4 regions of the Novosphingobium sp. NFX11 genome follow, and region 1 is predicted to be linked to each of the others. Evidence: predicted binding sites of a transcription regulator. Region 1 holds the regulator's gene; each other region holds the start of a gene.

Region 1 (4,210 bases):
CCGCTATATGCCCGACGCACGCAGCCACCGGCCAACCTGTCTGCGATGGATGGCTATGCAGTGACGGCCGGAGACTTGCAGGGCCCCTGGCGAGTGATCGGAGAGAGCGCCGCCGGACATCCCCATGTCGGCGCCCTCTCCACCGGCGAAGCCGTACGCATTTCAACGGGCGCAATATTGCCGGTCGATGCGGCGGCAGTCATTCTCCAGGAAGACCTTGCTAGAGATGCCGAAATCCTGACGTTGTCGGGTGAAGCACCCGATCCCGCGCACAAGCATATCAGACATCGCGGAATGGATTTCGTCACGGGGACGGAAATCATGCTGCCGGGCGCGCGCATCACTCCGGCGCAAATGGCGTTGGCAATCGCTTCGGGCCATACGCACCTGCCTGTCCATCGCACACCGCGGCTGGCCGTGATCGACAGCGGCGATGAACTCGCTGAAAACCCGGAATGCTGCGCAACCCATCAGATTCCCGCAAGCAACGGCGTCATGCTGGCGGCTATGGCTTCAGCGCTGGGTGTCGATGCGAAGCGGGTCGGACCTGTACCGGATGATATCGACACGATCACGCGCGCTTTCGAGGCATCCGACGACGTCGATCTCATCGTGACAAGCGGCGGCGCTTCTGTCGGCGATCACGACCTCATCCGCCCGGCACTCGAACGCTGGGGCGCGAGCATCGATTTCTGGCGCGTGGCGATCAAGCCCGGCAAACCCATCCTCGTCGCCACGCGCGAACTGACGGGACGGCGACAGATCATACTGGGACTACCCGGAAATCCGGTCTCCAGCTACGTTACGGCCTACCATTTTCTGCTTCCTCTCCTGCGAGCGATGCAGGGTGCCGCGAGGCCATTGCCAATGCGGCTGGCCGCTAGGCTAAGTATGCCGCTGCGCGCCAACGGTCGCCGCCGTGAGTTTCTTCGCGGTTGGTGGGATGGCGAAAGCGTGACCGTCAATGCACTGCAGGACAGCGGCGCCCTGTCCTCTCTGGCCGCAAGCAATGTGCTGGTAGATCGCGCGGCAATGGCCGCGCCGGCGGCTGCAGGAGACGAAGTTCGGATTTTCCTGCTCTAGAATGACGGCATTGCTTGAATTGAGTTCAATTGGTTGCTTGATTGTTCCCCCATTGTTCACTACGAGAACAAGCGGGATCAGGACTTGCCTGGTTCGAAGGTCACGAAAAGGCAGCGACCATGTTGACTCGCAAGCAGCACGAATTGCTCCGGTTCATCCAGGCACGGCTTGAAGAAAGCGGCATCTCTCCCAGCTTTGAGGAGATGAAGGAAGCCCTTGATCTCAAGTCGAAGTCCGGTGTTCACCGACTGATTTCGGCGCTGGAGGAGCGAGGCTTCATTCGCCGCCTTCCCAACCGTGCGCGCGCTTTGGAAGTCTTGCGTCAACCGGATGATACGGGCAGCAAGGCGCCACGTCCATCCGCTGCCAATAGCAATCATGGGGTGCCCCCTCTTCAGGCACCTCGTCCCGCCGTAGAAGCGGCGAATGACGTGATCGAGATTCCACTGCACGGTCGTATCGCGGCAGGCGTTCCGATCGAGGCACTGGAAGGGCAATCGACCCTGCCTGTCCCGGCTGCGCTGCTCGGTTCGGGCGAACACTATGCGCTGGAGGTCTCCGGTGATTCCATGATCGAAGCCGGCATTCTGGATGGCGATTTCGCGCTAGTTAAGCGCACGAATGCTGCCCGGGATGGCGAGATCGTGGTGGCTCTCATCCGTGGCGAAGAAGCCACGTTGAAATACCTGCGACGTGAAGCTGGAATGGTTCGCCTAGATCCTGCAAACGCCGCTTACGAACCGCAGATATATGGCCCGGATGAAGTGGAAGTCCAGGGCAAGCTCGCTGGCCTGCTTCGTCGGTATAATTAAAACTTTTCCAGTCCGATTCACCATCGTTGTGGCAAGTAGCGCGACTTACTCCGGACGGTTTTGATCCGTGCCGGAGTTTCTTGCGATACGCATTGCGGCAATCATATTAGGTCAAATCCGGTATATTAGGCAAAATCCGGCTTCGGATTGGACTATGAAAGTCCTCACGCGCCGGAAGAACCACGCTTAGTTCGCTAGTTGGTGGTTGAAGGTCCATTCTCACGGACATGAAATGGTGAGGAATGCCACCAGCCGTGTGCGCCCTGCGTCTGAGCCACAGTATCGATGCGCCCCTTGCCCAGATAAACGGCCAATCCTCCCGTATTAGCCAAAGATCCACGATCGGCCTTGTACCAGCGCGGGCGGCAGCTACGTGGTAACCAGCGATCTGAGATGACAATGTCGCTGTGCTCACATGCTGCAACAAGCGAACGTTCCGCGACGGAATCGCGTCCACGCGACATCAGCAGGTGCCAGACTTTCCCCGATCGCTCAATCGGCACCTTACAGAAGTCCGGGTTGCACCTTGCGCCTGGCCACTTATCAAGCGTGGCGGGTTCCGCTTCTATCCCCGCGAACTCCATCAGATTGTCCCGGGCATAGCCTCCTTTGCTGTCCCTGAGTAAGAACAACTGATTTCCGCCGTTTTCGACAAGGCCGACATGGCGACCGTCGCCCGATACCAATATATCTGCAGGCGGGGCCATCGCGAGCAAAAGCACACCGATCGCGGCAATGGGAAACCCCGCCCAGCGGATGCGGCCGGTCCATAGACCGAGCCAAAGCCCGCCCGACACAAAAAGCATGAATGCCCAGGCGTCGGTACCCGGCAGCAGGTTGACCGCCCCCGGTCTTGAAGCGAACCAATGTGCCAGTCCGACAAGCACATCCACCGAAACGCCCGCCAGCCACCAGAAAGGCCCTCCCAGCCCGGCGATGTCGAGGATCAATGCGCTAGCCAGCAACGGCATGACGATGAAGGTCGACCACGGGATCGCGACCACATTGGCCAGCGCTCCATATACGCCGGCGCGGTGGAAATGGTACAGGCCGATAGGCATGAGTGCCAGATCGATTACCGCGCCGGTCAAAAGCAATAGAGCGATATGGCGCATTGCTCTTGCGATCATCCCTTCGTCACGCGGCCCAAGGAAATGGCGCACCGGTTCCGATGTGCTGACTGCGATAAGCGCCAGAACCGCTCCGAAGCTCAACTGAAAACTGGGCCCCATTACTGCCTCGGGCCACAGCAGAAGAACGCAGAACGCTGCAACCGCCAGCATGCGCAAGGACAAGGGCTCACGCCCAAGGGCGAGCGCGAACAGCACCAGCAATGCCCCGATGCATGATCTGACTGTAGGGACTTCAGAACCGGACAAAAGGGTGTAAGCTACACCGGCGAGGGCTCCTGCGCCGGCCGCGATTACCGGCAACCTCACCCGGAGCGCCATCCATGAGGAAAGCGCCAGTAATCGGATGGCCACGAGGTACACTGCCCCCACCATCGCGCTGACATGAAGCCCACTTATCGACAACAGATGCGCCAGCCCCGAATCGCGCATGGCCTGATCATCGGCCTCCGAAATATTTCCGCGATCACCGGTGACGAATGCCGCGGCAATACCTGCGCGCTCTTCCCCGATGCGAACGCGAATATGATCCGTTAGCGTCTGACGTATATCCGATAGTGCCCATGCGCCTGCGCTGAATTCCCGGACGACCTTCACGTCTCCCACGACCGATCCGGTAGCGGCAATGCCGGCAAACCAGGCTGTTCGCGCAAAGTTGTATGCGCCCGGAAGCATGGGCGGCGCCGGCGGCATCAGCCGCGCCCTGAATGCTACGAGATCCCCCTACCGATCCCCGCCGCGGAACGCTTGCCGGGAACGTTGAGCCTGACCTTAATGGGCACACCTCTTATCGGATCGCGCATGGCCAGCAGCAGGCGATCGCGATCAAGCGCAGGCTGCGATCTCGATAGCAAGGACCCGCGCGATGAAACTGCCCGCTACAGGCCTTTCGATTGCCGGCTGGCCGACGATTTCCGACCGCACCCAAACCGCAAGGCAGCCCGCGACCGCCAGCAAGGGCAATACCATGATTGCCCGGCTGAAATGCGGATAACTGCTCCGCAAAGGAAAGGACGCATAACAAGTTGCAGAAACTGCAATCAAGCCGCAGCAGAAGCCGATCCACGACAGCACGGAAGATAGCCAAAACCACGCAATTATGCCGCTTGCAAAGGCTACGGTGAGCCATGGAGTCCGTTCGAATCCGGCATTGGAAAGAAATCGCTCGACGACTGCCAAAACCCT
Region 2 (4,210 bases), 380 kb from region 1:
ACTCCCTCCACCATCAAGCCGTCACCAATCGGGAGTACGCCTATATGATTCTGCAGACCACCCTCAGCATGTCCGCCGCAGCAGCCGTCGTCGCCTTCTGGCTGGCGGTGCGTACCGGCAAGGCGCGCATGGCGGCGAAGGTGTGGCACGGCGACGGCGAGAATCCCGTGCTTCTGCGCCGCATGCGCGCTCAGGCCAACTATGGCGAGAGCGCGCCTTTCGTGCTGATGCTGGTCGCCGCTATCGAGCTTTCCGGCAAGGCCGGGCAATGGCTTGCGATCGTCGGCGCACTCTATCTGCTGGCGCGCATCGCCCACGGGATCGGGATGGACAAGGCGGAGAAATCTCCCCTGCGCGCGGCCGGCTTCATCATCTCGGTGCTGACGCTGCTGGGACTCGCACTGATGGCCGTGCTGATCGCGACGGGGCGATTCTAGACCGGTAGCCCGCGTTTGATCGCCTCGTCGCTGACGTAGGGATTCGTCAGACGCTCCTGCCCGAAAGTGCTTACCGGGCCATGGCCGGGGACGAATGTGACGTCGTCTCCGAGCGGCCAGAGCTTCTGTGTGATCGAGTGCACCAGATCGTCGAGATTGCCGCGCGGGAAGTCCCAGCGGCCGATGCCGTTCTGGAACAGCACGTCGCCGACCATGGCGAACTTGCTGGGCTCGTGATGGAAGATGACGTGGCCGGGCGTGTGCCCCGGACAATGAACGACGTCGAGTTCCAGTTCGCCTACGGTGACCTTGTCGCCATCCTCCAGCCAGCGGTCGGGCTCGAAGGTATGCGCCTCCATGTTCCAGCGCGGCCCGTCGTCGTCGAGCTGCGCGATCCAGAAGCGGTCTTCCTCCTGCGGCCCCTCGATCGGCACGCCAAGCTCCTTGGCCAGCACGCCGGCCTGCCCGCAGTGGTCGAGGTGGCCGTGGGTGACGAGGATCTTCTCCAGCGTCACTCCGGTCTTCTCCAGTGCCTGCTTCAGTTTGTGCAGGTCACCGCCGGGATCGACCAGCGCGCCCTTCATCGTGGCGGTACACCACAGGAGCGAGCAGTTCTGCTGGAGGGGCGTGACGGGAATGATCCCCACGCGCATCTGTTGTTCGGTGCCTTGCGTCATGCCCTTGGAAATGGCCGCAGAGCGCCGCGAATGCAACCGGGCTGAAGTTTGTCCGCTTCAGGCGGATTCGGCACCGGCCCACGCCCCCACCCGACCTCCCATCAAGGATACACTAGCGGGAGGTCGGGTGGGGGCGTGGGCCGGTGCCGCTTCAACAGAACAAACTCTAGATGCGCCCACCCTTCCAGACCACCCTGCCGATCACCTCGACGTCGCGGGTGCCGCATTCGACCGGAGGATAGGCAGGGTTGTCGCTGATCAGTACGACCAGCCCCGGCCGCGAGACGTCGATGCGCTTCACCAGCAGGCTGTCCCCCAGCCGAACGACATGAATACCGTCGCGCAAGGCACGCAAGGTCCGGTCGACGAGGATTTCATCGCCGTCACGCAGCGTCGGCTCCATCGAATCGCCGCTCACCACGATGGTGGAGAGGTTTTCCGGCTGTAGCCCCATCGACCGCAGCCAGCGCCCGGAGAAGCGGATGGTGTCCACCACCTGCTCTCCTTCGGCCGTCGCCCCCGGCCCCGCCGAAGCACCCACCGCCAAGCGCGGAACATCGATCCAGCTGCGTCTGCGTGATTGCTCCGGAACGGCATAGGAAATTTCCTTCGATTGGCCCAGTTCCGCCTCATCCACACCGAAGAACCGCGCGAGCATCCCGCGATCGTGCTCCTCCAGCTTGCGCGGACTACCCTTGCGGATGAATTGCTGAAGATAGGCGGGGTTTTTGCCCAGCATGGCCGAGAGTTTGGACAAACTCACGCGCCGCTTCTCGGCCAGTTCCAGCAGGCGCAGACGGGTCGGGTCGCTTACCATTTTGTAATCCGTATCCGTAGGAAATTTCCTAGACATGTAGGATTTAGAACGGAACAAAATGGAAACATCAAGCGAATTCCTACATGAAAGGACCAGACCGGATGCTCCTGCGCGAGATCGAGCGCTTCCTACGCCAGACCGACATGCCGTGGACCAAATTCGGCCGCCTCGCCGCGCAGGACCCGCGCTTCGTGGCGGATCTGCGCAACGGCCGGGTGCCGCGCGGTGACACCGCCGCGCGAGTCGAGCGATTCATGCAGACCTACCTTACCGGCGCCGGGGAGAACCGCCATGCAGTCTGAACTCACGCGGGAAATGCGCCGTGCTTTCGTGCCCGCCAAGGCCCCGACACGCGGTCCTTGGCTGCGGCTGCTGTCCGAGGTGCTCGGCCTCGCCGGTTCCGAAGCCGACTTGCTGAGCCATGCCGAGCGCGACTGGGCCAGCGCCACGTTCTCCGGCGCACGCCATACGATCGTGCTGGCCTTCGAAGGCGCGGAAGCGGTGACCAAGGGAGAGGCATTCATCGCTGCCCTGCCCGACCACGAATTCACCATCCCGCGCCATCTCGTGGCCGATGCAGCGGTAACGTCGGTCGAGCACAGGCAGGACCTGCCGCGCATGACCGTGCACATCGAAGTACTGGTGCTGGTGGATTACTGAGGCATCGCCGCCAGAGCGCTGTTTAAACCTTCCTCGTCATCCCCGCGAAGGGGGGATCCATCTCCTGACATTGCCTGTTGAAAGATCATCAGTTGGGTTCCCGCCTTCGCGGGAATGACAGCGATATGATTGAAGGTACCTTGCACGAATACCCGAAACGAAGACCCCAGGACAGCCTGATGCTACCCTGGGGCGTCGTTTCATTCGCGATGGCGAAAGGCCTTACAGAGCCCGCGAGAGTTCCTTGATCTCGGTATTCAGGATGCGATCGTTCTCGGAATAATCGACCGGGCAGTCGATCAGGTGCACGCCGGGCGTATTACGGCAGTGCGCGAGCAGTTCCTTGAGGTGCGCGGCGCTCTCAACCCGGTAGCCGTTGGCGCCGTAGCTCTGCGCATACTGCACGAAGTCCGGGTTTCCATAGTTCAGCCCGAAGTCCGCGAAGCCCATGTTCGCCTGCTTCCAGCGGATCATGCCATAGGCATTGTCGTTCAGGATCAGCACCGTCAGGTTGAGACCGAGGCGCACCGCCGTCTCCATCTCCTGGCTGTTCATCATGAACCCGCCGTCGCCGCAGACCGCGAAGACCTTGCGCTCGGGATAGACCATCGCGCTCGCCATCGCCGAGGGCAGCCCTGCCCCCATCGTCGCCAGCGCGTTGTCGAGCAGCACCGTGTTGGGCTTCATCGCGCAATAGCCGCGCGCGAACCACAGCTTGTAGACGCCGTTGTCGAGGCAGACGATCGCATCGTCGGGCAGCGCGTCGCGCACCTGCTGCACGGCATGGGGCGGGAAGATCGGGAAGCGCTCGTCCGCCGCCAGCTTCGCGGTGTGCTCGACCTCGGCGGCGCGGAAGCGCAGCATCGAATCGAAGTTCCACTTGGGCGAAGGCGTGATCGCCTCCTTGATCTGCCACATGGCGTTGGCGATGTCGCCGATCACCTCGATGTGCGGGAAGTAGACCGGATCCACCTCGGCCGTTTTGGTCGAGATGTGGATCACCGTGCGGTCATCGCGAGTGCCGTCGTTGTGCATGAAGAACGGCGGCTTCTCGATCACGTCGTGGCCGATGTTGACGATGCAGTCGGCGTCCTCGATCGCGCGGTGCACGAAATCGCCCGAGGACAGCGCAGCGCAGCCCAGGAACTTGGGATGGCGCTCGTCGATCACGCCCTTGCCGAGTTGGGTGGTGAGGAACGGAATGCCGGTCTTCTCGACGAACTCGCTCAACATCTTGCTGGTCATCTTGCGGTTCGCGCCTGCGCCGATCACGAGAACGGGACGCTTCGCCGTCTGCAGGGCATCGACGGCCTGGACGATCGATTTCACGTCCGCCGTCGGGCGCCGCACGATCGAGCGCGGAACGGGGCGCGAATCGGTGTGCTCGTCGGCAATATCCTCGGGAAGCTCGATATGCGTCGCACCCGGCTTCTCTTCCTCGGCGATGCGGAACGCCTCGCGCACGCGGCTCGGAATGTTGTCCGAGGATGCCATCTGGTGCGCATACTTGGTGATCGGCTGCATCATCGAGACGACATCGAGGATCTGGAAGCGGCCCTGCTTCGACTTCTTGATCGGCTTCTGGCCGGTGATCATCAGCATCGGCATGCCGCCGAGCG
Region 3 (4,210 bases), 1.4 Mb from region 1:
CCTCCCGTTTACCCGGAAGGCCGCTCTCGGTGAAACTTCAGCGCCTTACTGGCAGGCGAGACATTCATCGTAGTCGGTCGAGCCGCCGCTGGCCGCCAGTTCGAACTTGGGCAGTTCGCTGGTGTTGTCGGCTTCCACGCCGCCTGCAAAACCGGCACGCTGCACCGACTTGGAGCGCAGGTAGTAGAGCGACTTGATACCCTTTTCCCATGCCTGGAAGTGGAGCATCATCAGGTCCCACTTGTCGACGTCGGCGGGGATGAACAGGTTCAGCGACTGCGCTTGGTCAATGTAAGGCGTACGGTCAGCCGCGAATTCGAGCAGCCAGCGCTGGTCGATCTCGAAGCTGGTCTTGTAGACCGCCTTTTCCTCGGCCGAGAGGAAGTCGAGATGCTGGACCGACCCGTTCTGCTCGAGGATCGAATTCCACACGTTGTTGGAATCCTTGGACTTCGAGGCCAGCAGCTTCTGCAGGTAGGGGTTCTTCACCACGAAGCTGCCCGAGAGCGTCTTGTGGGTGTAGATGTTCGCCGGGATCGGCTCAATGCAGGCCGACGTGCCGCCGCAGATGATCGAGATCGACGCGGTCGGCGCGATCGCCATCTTGCAGCTGAAACGCTCCATCACGCCTTGGTCGGCGGCGTCGAGGCACGGTCCGCGCTCCTTGGCGAGCATCATCGAGGCCTCGTTGGCCTTGGCGTTGATGTGCTGGAACATCTGCAGGTTCAGCGCCTTGGCCATCGCGCTTTCGAAGCCGATGCCCTTCTTCTGCAGGTACGAGTGGAAGCCCATCACGCCCATGCCGACCGAACGCTCACGCTCCGCCGAGTAGCGGGCGCGGGCCATTTCGTCCGGCGCGCGGTCGATGTAGTCCTGCAGGACATTGTCGAGGAAGCGCAGCACGTCCTCGATGAAGGCACGATCGCCCTTCCACTCTTCCCAGGTTTCGATGTTGAGCGAGGAGAGGCAGCACACCGCCGTACGGTCGTTACCAAGGTGGTCGCGGCCGGTGGGGAGGGTGATTTCCGAGCACAGGTTCGAAGTCGAGACCTTGAGGCCGAGATCGCGGTGATGCTTGGGCATCATGCGGTTCACGGTGTCGGAGAAGACGAGGTAGGGCTCGCCGGTGGCGAGGCGCACTTCGACCAGCTTCTGGAACAGCGAGCGGGCATGGACCTTGCCGCGCACCGAGCCGTCCTTGGGGCTGCGCAGGGCGAAGTCGGTGCCGTCGCGCACGGCTTCCATGAACTCGTCGGTCAGCAGCACGCCGTGGTGCAGGTTGAGCGCCTTGCGGTTGAAGTCGCCCGAGGTCTTGCGGATTTCCAGGAACTCCTCGATCTCGGGGTGCGAGACGTCGAGGTAGCAGGCGGCCGAACCGCGGCGCAGCGAACCTTGGCTGATCGCGAGGGTAAGCGAATCCATCACGCGCACGAAGGGGATGATGCCGCTGGTCTTGCCGTTGAGGCCGACCGGCTCGCCGATGCCGCGCACGTTGCCCCAGTAAGTGCCGATGCCGCCGCCGCGCGAGGCGAGCCAAACGTTCTCGTTCCAGGTGGCGACGATGCCTTCGAGGCTGTCCTCGACCGAGTTGAGGTAGCAGGAGATCGGCAACCCGCGCCCGGTGCCGCCGTTCGACAGGACCGGGGTGGCAGGCATGAACCACAGCCGCGAGATGTAGTCGTACAGGCGCTGTGCGTGCTCTTGGTCGTCCGCATAGGCGTCGGCCACGCGGGCGAAGAGATCCTGGTACTTCTCGCCGGGGAGCAGGTAGCGGTCGTCGAGGGTTTCCTTGCCGAAGTCGGTCAGGAGCGCATCACGCGACGCATCGGTGACGATAGTGAAGCGGCGATCGTGGATCGTCTTGGAATCGACGACCTTCTTCTTCGTCTTCGGCGCCTCGACCACCAGATCGGCGGTCGAGGTATCGGTCTTGTCCATGGCCACGGCCGAGGCTTCCTTTTTCATCGCCGCTTCGGAGACATGCCCGGCAAGGAGCGACTCCATATCGACTTGCGCGGGATCCGCGTAGCTCACATCCGAATCAGACACGTGTCCGTCGCTTCCATTCCTGAAGTCCACTGGTGCGCCCCCAATGTATCGTCAAAACCTGTCATCGAACCGCCACGAGGGCGATCCAAACTGCTTTCGGCGGCCAAGCAGGCCGGCACCGAGTCGAAGGGCGCTCAAGAACGCCCCATCTATCAGAACCAGCACAAAAAGAGAACGACATTCCCTGCCAGACCACCGGCGCGCCTGTTCGAGAAGTCTGGTCCCAAGGTTCCTGACGGGTTCCGCACGGGCCTTTCGGCTTATGCGCTGTATCCCTAGGTATTGAGGCCCCTCGATCGGTGCGACACAACCTATAGTGCCCTTTCCAGCGAGAGGTTCAAGAGGGGGCCGGAATATGGCATTGGCCCATGCATTCGCCACAGGGCCGTCACCTGACTGCCGCGACGCGCCGAATTTCCGTTGTCTTGCAGAAGCGCAACCCTTTGAATCGGCCCTCGCCTTCTAAATTTTTCCACATAAATCACCGGTGAGACGAATCGGGCGTGCGACGAACGGAGGTGGTCAAGACCCGACGCAGCGACGTTCCCCAGCATTCCCATCGGCGTTCGTCGAGATGCATGCGTCCCTTGACGAGGACCTGCAACCCCCGGCCGCCTCGCCGCTTATCAGCGTGAATGCGACGGCGCTGCGGCGCGTAGGGGAGTTATTTTGCAAATGCTGAACATCATCGGTGCCATCATCAGCGGCCTCGTCATCGGCGCGCTGGCCCGGTTCTTCTATCCAGGTGCAGTGCCCATGGGCTGGATCGCGACGATCCTGCTGGGCGTCGGCGGCTCGCTGCTGGCGGGGCTGGTGACCAGCCGCGGGCGCGGCGATTTCAGCCGCGCCGGATGCCTCGCCTCGGTGATCGGCGCTATCGTGCTGATCTTCCTCGGTCGGGTGTTGCATATCGGGTGACCCCTCGATCCCGTCATTGCGAGCGAAGCGAAGCAACCCGGGAAGAGCAAAACTGCCCCGGGTTGCTTCGCTTCGCTCGCAATGACGCGGTGGCTCAGGGCACCAGCACCGTATCCAGCGGCTGCGCATCCGCCGCCGGATAATCCAGCGTATAATGCAGCCCCCGGCTCTCGTGCCGCTTCAACGCGGATTCGACGATCAGTTCCGCACTCTGCAGCAGGTTGCGCAATTCGATCAGGTCGGTCGAGACGCGGAAGTGGCGGTAGTATTCCTCAGTCTCGCCATTGAGCATCTGGATGCGGTGCATGGCGCGCTCCAGCCGCTTGGTGGTGCGCACGATGCCGACGTAGTTCCACATGAAGCGGCGGATTTCGGTCCAGTTCTGCTTGATGACGACTTCCTCGTCGGAATCGGTCACGCGGCTTTCGTCCCAGGCGCGCACTTGCGGCGGCGCCTCGAAACTGCCCCACTTCGCGAGAATATCCGCCGCTGCCGCCTCGCCGAAGACGAAGCATTCGAGCAAGGAGTTTGACGCCAGACGGTTCGCCCCGTGCAGCCCGCTCTCGGTGCACTCACCGGCGGCATAGAGCCCCGGCAGATCGGTGCGGCCGTCGAGGTCCACGAGGATGCCGCCGCAGGTGTAATGCTGCGCCGGCACGACCGGGATCGGCTCCTTCGTCATGTCGATGCCGAGGCCCATCAACTTCTCGTAGATGTTCGGGAAGTGCGCCTTCACGAAGTCTTCGGGCTGGTGGCTGACGTCGAGGTGGACGTAGTCCAGGCCGAAGCGCTTGATCTCGGAGTCGATGGCGCGCGCCACGACGTCGCGCGGGGCCAGTTCCAGCCGCTCGGGATCGTAGAAGGTCATGAAGCGCTTGCCGGTGCGCGGGTTAATCAGGTGCCCGCCCTCGCCGCGCACGGCCTCGGTGATAAGGAAGTTCTTGACGTCCAGATTGTAGAGGCAGGTCGGGTGGAACTGCATCATCTCCATGTTGGAGACGCGCGCGCCCGCACGCCAGGCCATGGCGATACCGTCGCCGGTGGCGCCGCGCGGGGCGGTGCTGAACTGGTAGACACGGCCCGCGCCGCCCGTCGCCAAAACCGTGGCGCGGGCGGTGAAGGCCTCGACCCGGCCGCTCTCCTCGTTCAGCGCATAGACGCCCCAGACGCGCCCCGAGCCCGAATAGCGCAGCTCATGCCGCCCGGTGATCAGGTCGATGCACGAATAGCCGGGAAGCAGGGT
Region 4 (4,210 bases), on a different replicon from region 1:
GGCGGCCCAGTCCGAGCGGGGCGCGAAAAGAACGCCAATGTGAACCAGCACTTCTGCTCCAAGAAGCGCCGTGATCCAAAGCGGCCAGAAGCGGGTGCTTCGGATGGAAAGCCATAGGAAGATACCCCATATAGCAACGTCGGTCACGAGGATGCCGGTCTCGACCTGATAGAACCGTGATCCCGCGGGATTCACCATCAGAGCGCTGGTCCACGCGGCAGCAAAGAGGGTGAGAGCGCCAATCTGCTCCGGCCTGCCGCCGCGGGTCAGCGCATAAAATGTGCTGAGTGTGAGCAGCCCAAAAAACAGGAGATGTCTTGTCACGAACCCCCAGGAATAGGGCGGGCGGCAGCGCGGCCCGCCCTGCGTTTCAGACTACGTGCAGCTGTGGCAACTCGGCCGAGTTCGGTTTGATGAGATCGCCATAGCTGGTCGGTGGCAATCCGATCTCATCGCTGGCGTGCTTGAGGTTCGCATGGGCTGCGACGATCTTGCTGCGCGTTTCCGCGACCAGCATCAAGGCAGATGCAGAACTTAGAATGGCATCCTGACCGACGATCGCCGATATCCTGCCATCAAGCCGGGCCAAAGGCAGCGCGGCGTTTAACTCGGCAATACGGGCCACTGCGAGATCAAGGGCATCTTCGGCGGCGAATAGTCGCTCGGCTACCGTACGGGCAATGGCTTGGCGTTGAGCACGCATGGTTTCTCCTTTTCCGCTCCTTCGGGAGACGGGCGAATGCGATTGGATGAAAAAGGTGCTCAGGGACGCAGCAGACTGGTCAGTCCCGTGAGCAGCGATGCGGCGGATCCGACCCCGACAATAGTTCCGAGGGTCATAGCGCCTATGACGATCATGGTATGGACGGACGTCAGGTCATTCTGCGATCTCCCGCGAATACGCATCGGCACGAGGTCCATCAAACCTTGAACAGCTGCGGCAATGGAGTGATCTTGCTGCTGCTCTGCGAACTGGATTGCAGGTGCATCCGCGTCATTGGTGACGGTCACACCTGAGGGAAGATCAGCCCGATCGGAAACACCCAGAAACTGGGGGGATAATTTCTTACCCGCTTCATCCTCGGAAAGTTGCTGCTCCCAAAGTGCGAGATAGCGAGCCGCCTGTCCCCGGGCGGGCACACCAAGCGTCTGGCAAGCAGAGGAGATATGTTTGTACGCTACGCCGACGGAGATACCCAGCTTGATTGCGATCTCCTTGGTTCGATAGCCTTGCGCGACCAGTCGCAGGCAGTCTCGCTGGCGGGGAGTGAGGCGCCGCAGCAGCGCCTCATTTTCTCGGACCCAGGTCATCGCGTGCTCGTCCACTACGTTCTCCTGCGTAGGACCTGTCCGCCCCGGCCAGCCGCAGGTTGCAGGTCAACTCGATCTTCTCTCCCGATCACACAATTTATCGTGCGAACGTAACTCCATAATCCGGCGGAGGTAAATACCTGACGGTGTAGCTCAATTATCCCTACTTACCAGGAAACCATACCTCTCGAAGGAGCGTGGCGAAGGAGGGGAGTGGGGGAGGAACGGGCAGGAATACTGTTCCGGAGCACACCCATGACAACCGAGCATGACCATATACTACGCACATACGTTCGCGCGCTCGCCAGACGTTCGCGACGCCTTCTGGATATCATTCGTCGGGGGCGACGAAATATCATGCGATCATATGCCAGGGCCGCGCTGCCTGCGCAGAGGAAACCTTCAGCCCGCCCATTCGCAACCCCTAAATCCGAACGCAAAGCGCCGCAGCAATGGCGCATCGGCGCCGTGCCCCCGTTGGAAGATTGGCTGGCCGGGGCGGATGGGGCGGGTCACCGATCGGGTAATGGTCAACATGCTGGCGGTGGCCCCACGGCAAAACATATTGCGCGCATGCAAGACACCTTGGACAGTCTGCCACCGATCACCCGCGCTATCTTCGTCGCGCACTGTCTTGACGACCTCACTTTCGAAATGATTGCCAAGCGCTTCGGGATTCCCGTTTGCGACGTGGTGCGCGAATTCTCCCTTGCGCTGGTCGCCCTTGATTGCGTTGACAGCGAAACCGGGGACTGAACGACAGCACACTGGGTCCCCTTGATGGCCAGCAGGGTCGTGCTCCCGCCTACGGCCGTCCAGTATCCACCCTCACGCATCGGGACGAACCGGTACCATGGTTCGTGAACATGCGGCGAACCGTTGACGGCAGGGATGGCGAAGGGCCCCTGGTGACTACCCTTTTGTGCTGCCCGCGTGTGCGACTGTCGGTGTCGCCGCAGTGAGGGTCATCCTCGATATCCCATACCTTCAAGCGCCAACGGACTGCCGCTTCGACACGTTGGATCGGCACTTTTCTGGGCAGGAGCTTTCCCATGTCCCTCCGCTACTCTTTTATTAATCCCGACCTCGATGCCCTCGGTGCCGATATCGTGAAGCGCCTTGGCGGAACGTGGCAATCCGGAAAAGGCCTGTGCTTGTGCCCCGCCCACGACGATCGGCGACCCAGCCTCTCGGTCCGGGTCGGTGAGCGAGCCTTGCTCTTCAAATGTTTCGCCGGCTGCGACACGCGTGATGTGATGAAAGCGGTGCGATCGTTAACCGGGGAAGCGCTCTTCCGCTGCGAGTACCATACCACGCGCCGCGAGTGGATGAGCACCGAATTGTGGCGCCGCCGGCGTGCCCTGGCGTTGTGGCAGGAGGCGACGGAGATTTTCGGAACGCCCGCGCAGTTCTACCTTCGGCGGCGCCACATCACGATCCTGCCCCAAGCGCTGCGTTTCCATCCTCGCACGCCTATCGGAAACGGCTCCGCACTCGAATATCGTCCGGCGATGATAGCCGCGTTGTGCGCCGATGCGTCAGGCGGCAGGCGCTTCCACGCAATCCAGCGAACCTTTTTCGATCGGGAGGACGCGCGGCGAGCACGGGATCTCCCGGATCCGCGCATGACCCTGGGGCGCCCCGCAAATGCGGCTGTGATCCTGGCCGAGGCCACCTCGGAGCTGGGTCTTGCCGAAGGTATCGAGACCGCCCTGTCGGCCATGATGCTGTTCGGCATCCCGGTATGGGCGACACTTGGCAGCGAACGCCTTCATCAAGTCACGATCCCCTCACCCGTGACCCGCCTCGTCCTGTTTCCCGACAACGATCGAGCCGGTGTGCTCGGCAGTATGAACGCAGTGCAATCCCACCGGAGACCGGGCCTCACGATCGAGACCGCTTTCCCGCCTGGGCTTTTCAAGGACTGGAACGACGTGCTTCGCGTTGGAGGGGAGAGAGTGGGGAAGTGGTGGCGGCCAGGGGCCTGACGGTCAGGCTGTCCCCGCCAGGAGATTACCCACATGACCAAACTTCCCATCCTCGTTTCGGCGGCGAACCTCGCCAAGTCGCTGAGCAACGTGCGCACTGTCAGCGATCCGGTGGCCGATGCCCAGCTCGAAGCGAACATCGCCGCGAAGGGCCTGCGCCAGAACCTGATCGGCGTGCCCGTTTCGCGCAAGAAAGGGCACTACCGTATCATTGCGGGCGGCCGCCGCCTCGATGCCGTCCATCGTCTGATCGAGAAGGCCGTGTTCGATGCCGACTACCAGCTTCCGGTGCTGGTGCTCGGCAACGCCAGGGACGCGATCGAGACCAGCCTCGAGGAGAATTTCTTCAGTCTCACGATGAACCCGGCCGACACCTGCCGGGCCTTCCAGGACATCATCGAAAGCGAAGGCAAGACGCCTGAGGACGTGGCCAAGCGTTTCGGCCTCACCGAACGTTTCGTTCGCAGCCGGCTTCGCCTCGCTGATCTGGCCGATCCGGTCTTCGAGGCGCTGCGCAACGGTGAGATCACGCTGAACGTGGCCGTGGCCTATGCCAGCAACAGCGACCGCGCCCGGCAGTCGGAAGTGTTCGATTTGCTGAAGGACGGCTATTACCGGACCAACGTCAATGAGATCAAACGTCAGCTCGCCGAAGATACTTATATCGGCAGCGATCCCAAGGCGCTGCTGGTCGGACGCGACGCTTACATCGAGGCTGGCGGCCGGGTCGATCTCGATCTCTTCTCCGACTCGGCCACCGAGCGCTGGATCGATGGTTACCTCCTCAATCGTCTTGTCGCGGACAAGCTAGCGGTTGCAGCCGAACAGCTGCGCGAACGTGAGGGGCTGGCGGAAGTCCGGATCATTCCTGCGACACATGTCACCTACAATGACACCTGGGATCTGCGTCC

What was found. Region 1 encodes LexA, which represses DNA repair genes until DNA is damaged. Its sites were predicted from a motif close to GTTCCNCNCTTGTTCT; they were not measured.
Region 2: a site for LexA is predicted at 1,982-1,997, ahead of KZO24_RS07755 (S24 family peptidase). Genes of this name have one in related genera too.
Region 3: a site for LexA is predicted at 2,210-2,225, ahead of KZO24_RS12845 (ribonucleoside-diphosphate reductase subunit alpha). Genes of this name have one in related genera too.
Region 4: a site for LexA is predicted at 2,173-2,188, ahead of KZO24_RS29710 (DUF7146 domain-containing protein). Genes of this name have one in related genera too.

Annotation. Positions count from the first base shown of each region.
Region 1 is NZ_CP080384.1:1,133,468-1,137,677, reverse strand. Features, by position in the region: gene KZO24_RS05765 (molybdopterin molybdotransferase MoeA) at 1-1,083, shown strand, start outside; gene lexA (transcriptional repressor LexA) at 1,203-1,895, shown strand; gene KZO24_RS05755 (ComEC/Rec2 family competence protein) at 2,090-3,718, opposite strand; gene KZO24_RS05750 (hypothetical protein) at 3,851-4,204, opposite strand.
Region 2 is NZ_CP080384.1:1,516,236-1,520,445, forward strand. Features, by position in the region: gene KZO24_RS07745 (MAPEG family protein) at 45-437, shown strand; gene KZO24_RS07750 (MBL fold metallo-hydrolase) at 434-1,114, opposite strand; gene KZO24_RS07755 (S24 family peptidase) at 1,281-1,931, opposite strand; gene KZO24_RS07760 (hypothetical protein) at 2,033-2,233, shown strand; gene KZO24_RS07765 (hypothetical protein) at 2,223-2,591, shown strand; gene KZO24_RS07770 (acetolactate synthase large subunit) at 2,814-4,210, opposite strand, start outside.
Region 3 is NZ_CP080384.1:2,495,275-2,499,484, forward strand. Features, by position in the region: gene KZO24_RS12845 (ribonucleoside-diphosphate reductase subunit alpha) at 46-2,004, opposite strand; gene KZO24_RS12850 (GlsB/YeaQ/YmgE family stress response membrane protein) at 2,725-2,967, shown strand; gene nadB (L-aspartate oxidase) at 3,062-4,210, opposite strand, start outside.
Region 4 is NZ_CP080386.1:623,744-627,953, forward strand. Features, by position in the region: gene KZO24_RS29690 (hypothetical protein) at 1-324, opposite strand, end outside; gene KZO24_RS29695 (hypothetical protein) at 371-703, opposite strand; gene KZO24_RS29700 (response regulator transcription factor) at 763-1,326, opposite strand; gene KZO24_RS29705 (sigma factor-like helix-turn-helix DNA-binding protein) at 1,789-2,067, shown strand; gene KZO24_RS29710 (DUF7146 domain-containing protein) at 2,364-3,299, shown strand; gene KZO24_RS29715 (ParB/RepB/Spo0J family partition protein) at 3,333-4,210, shown strand, end outside.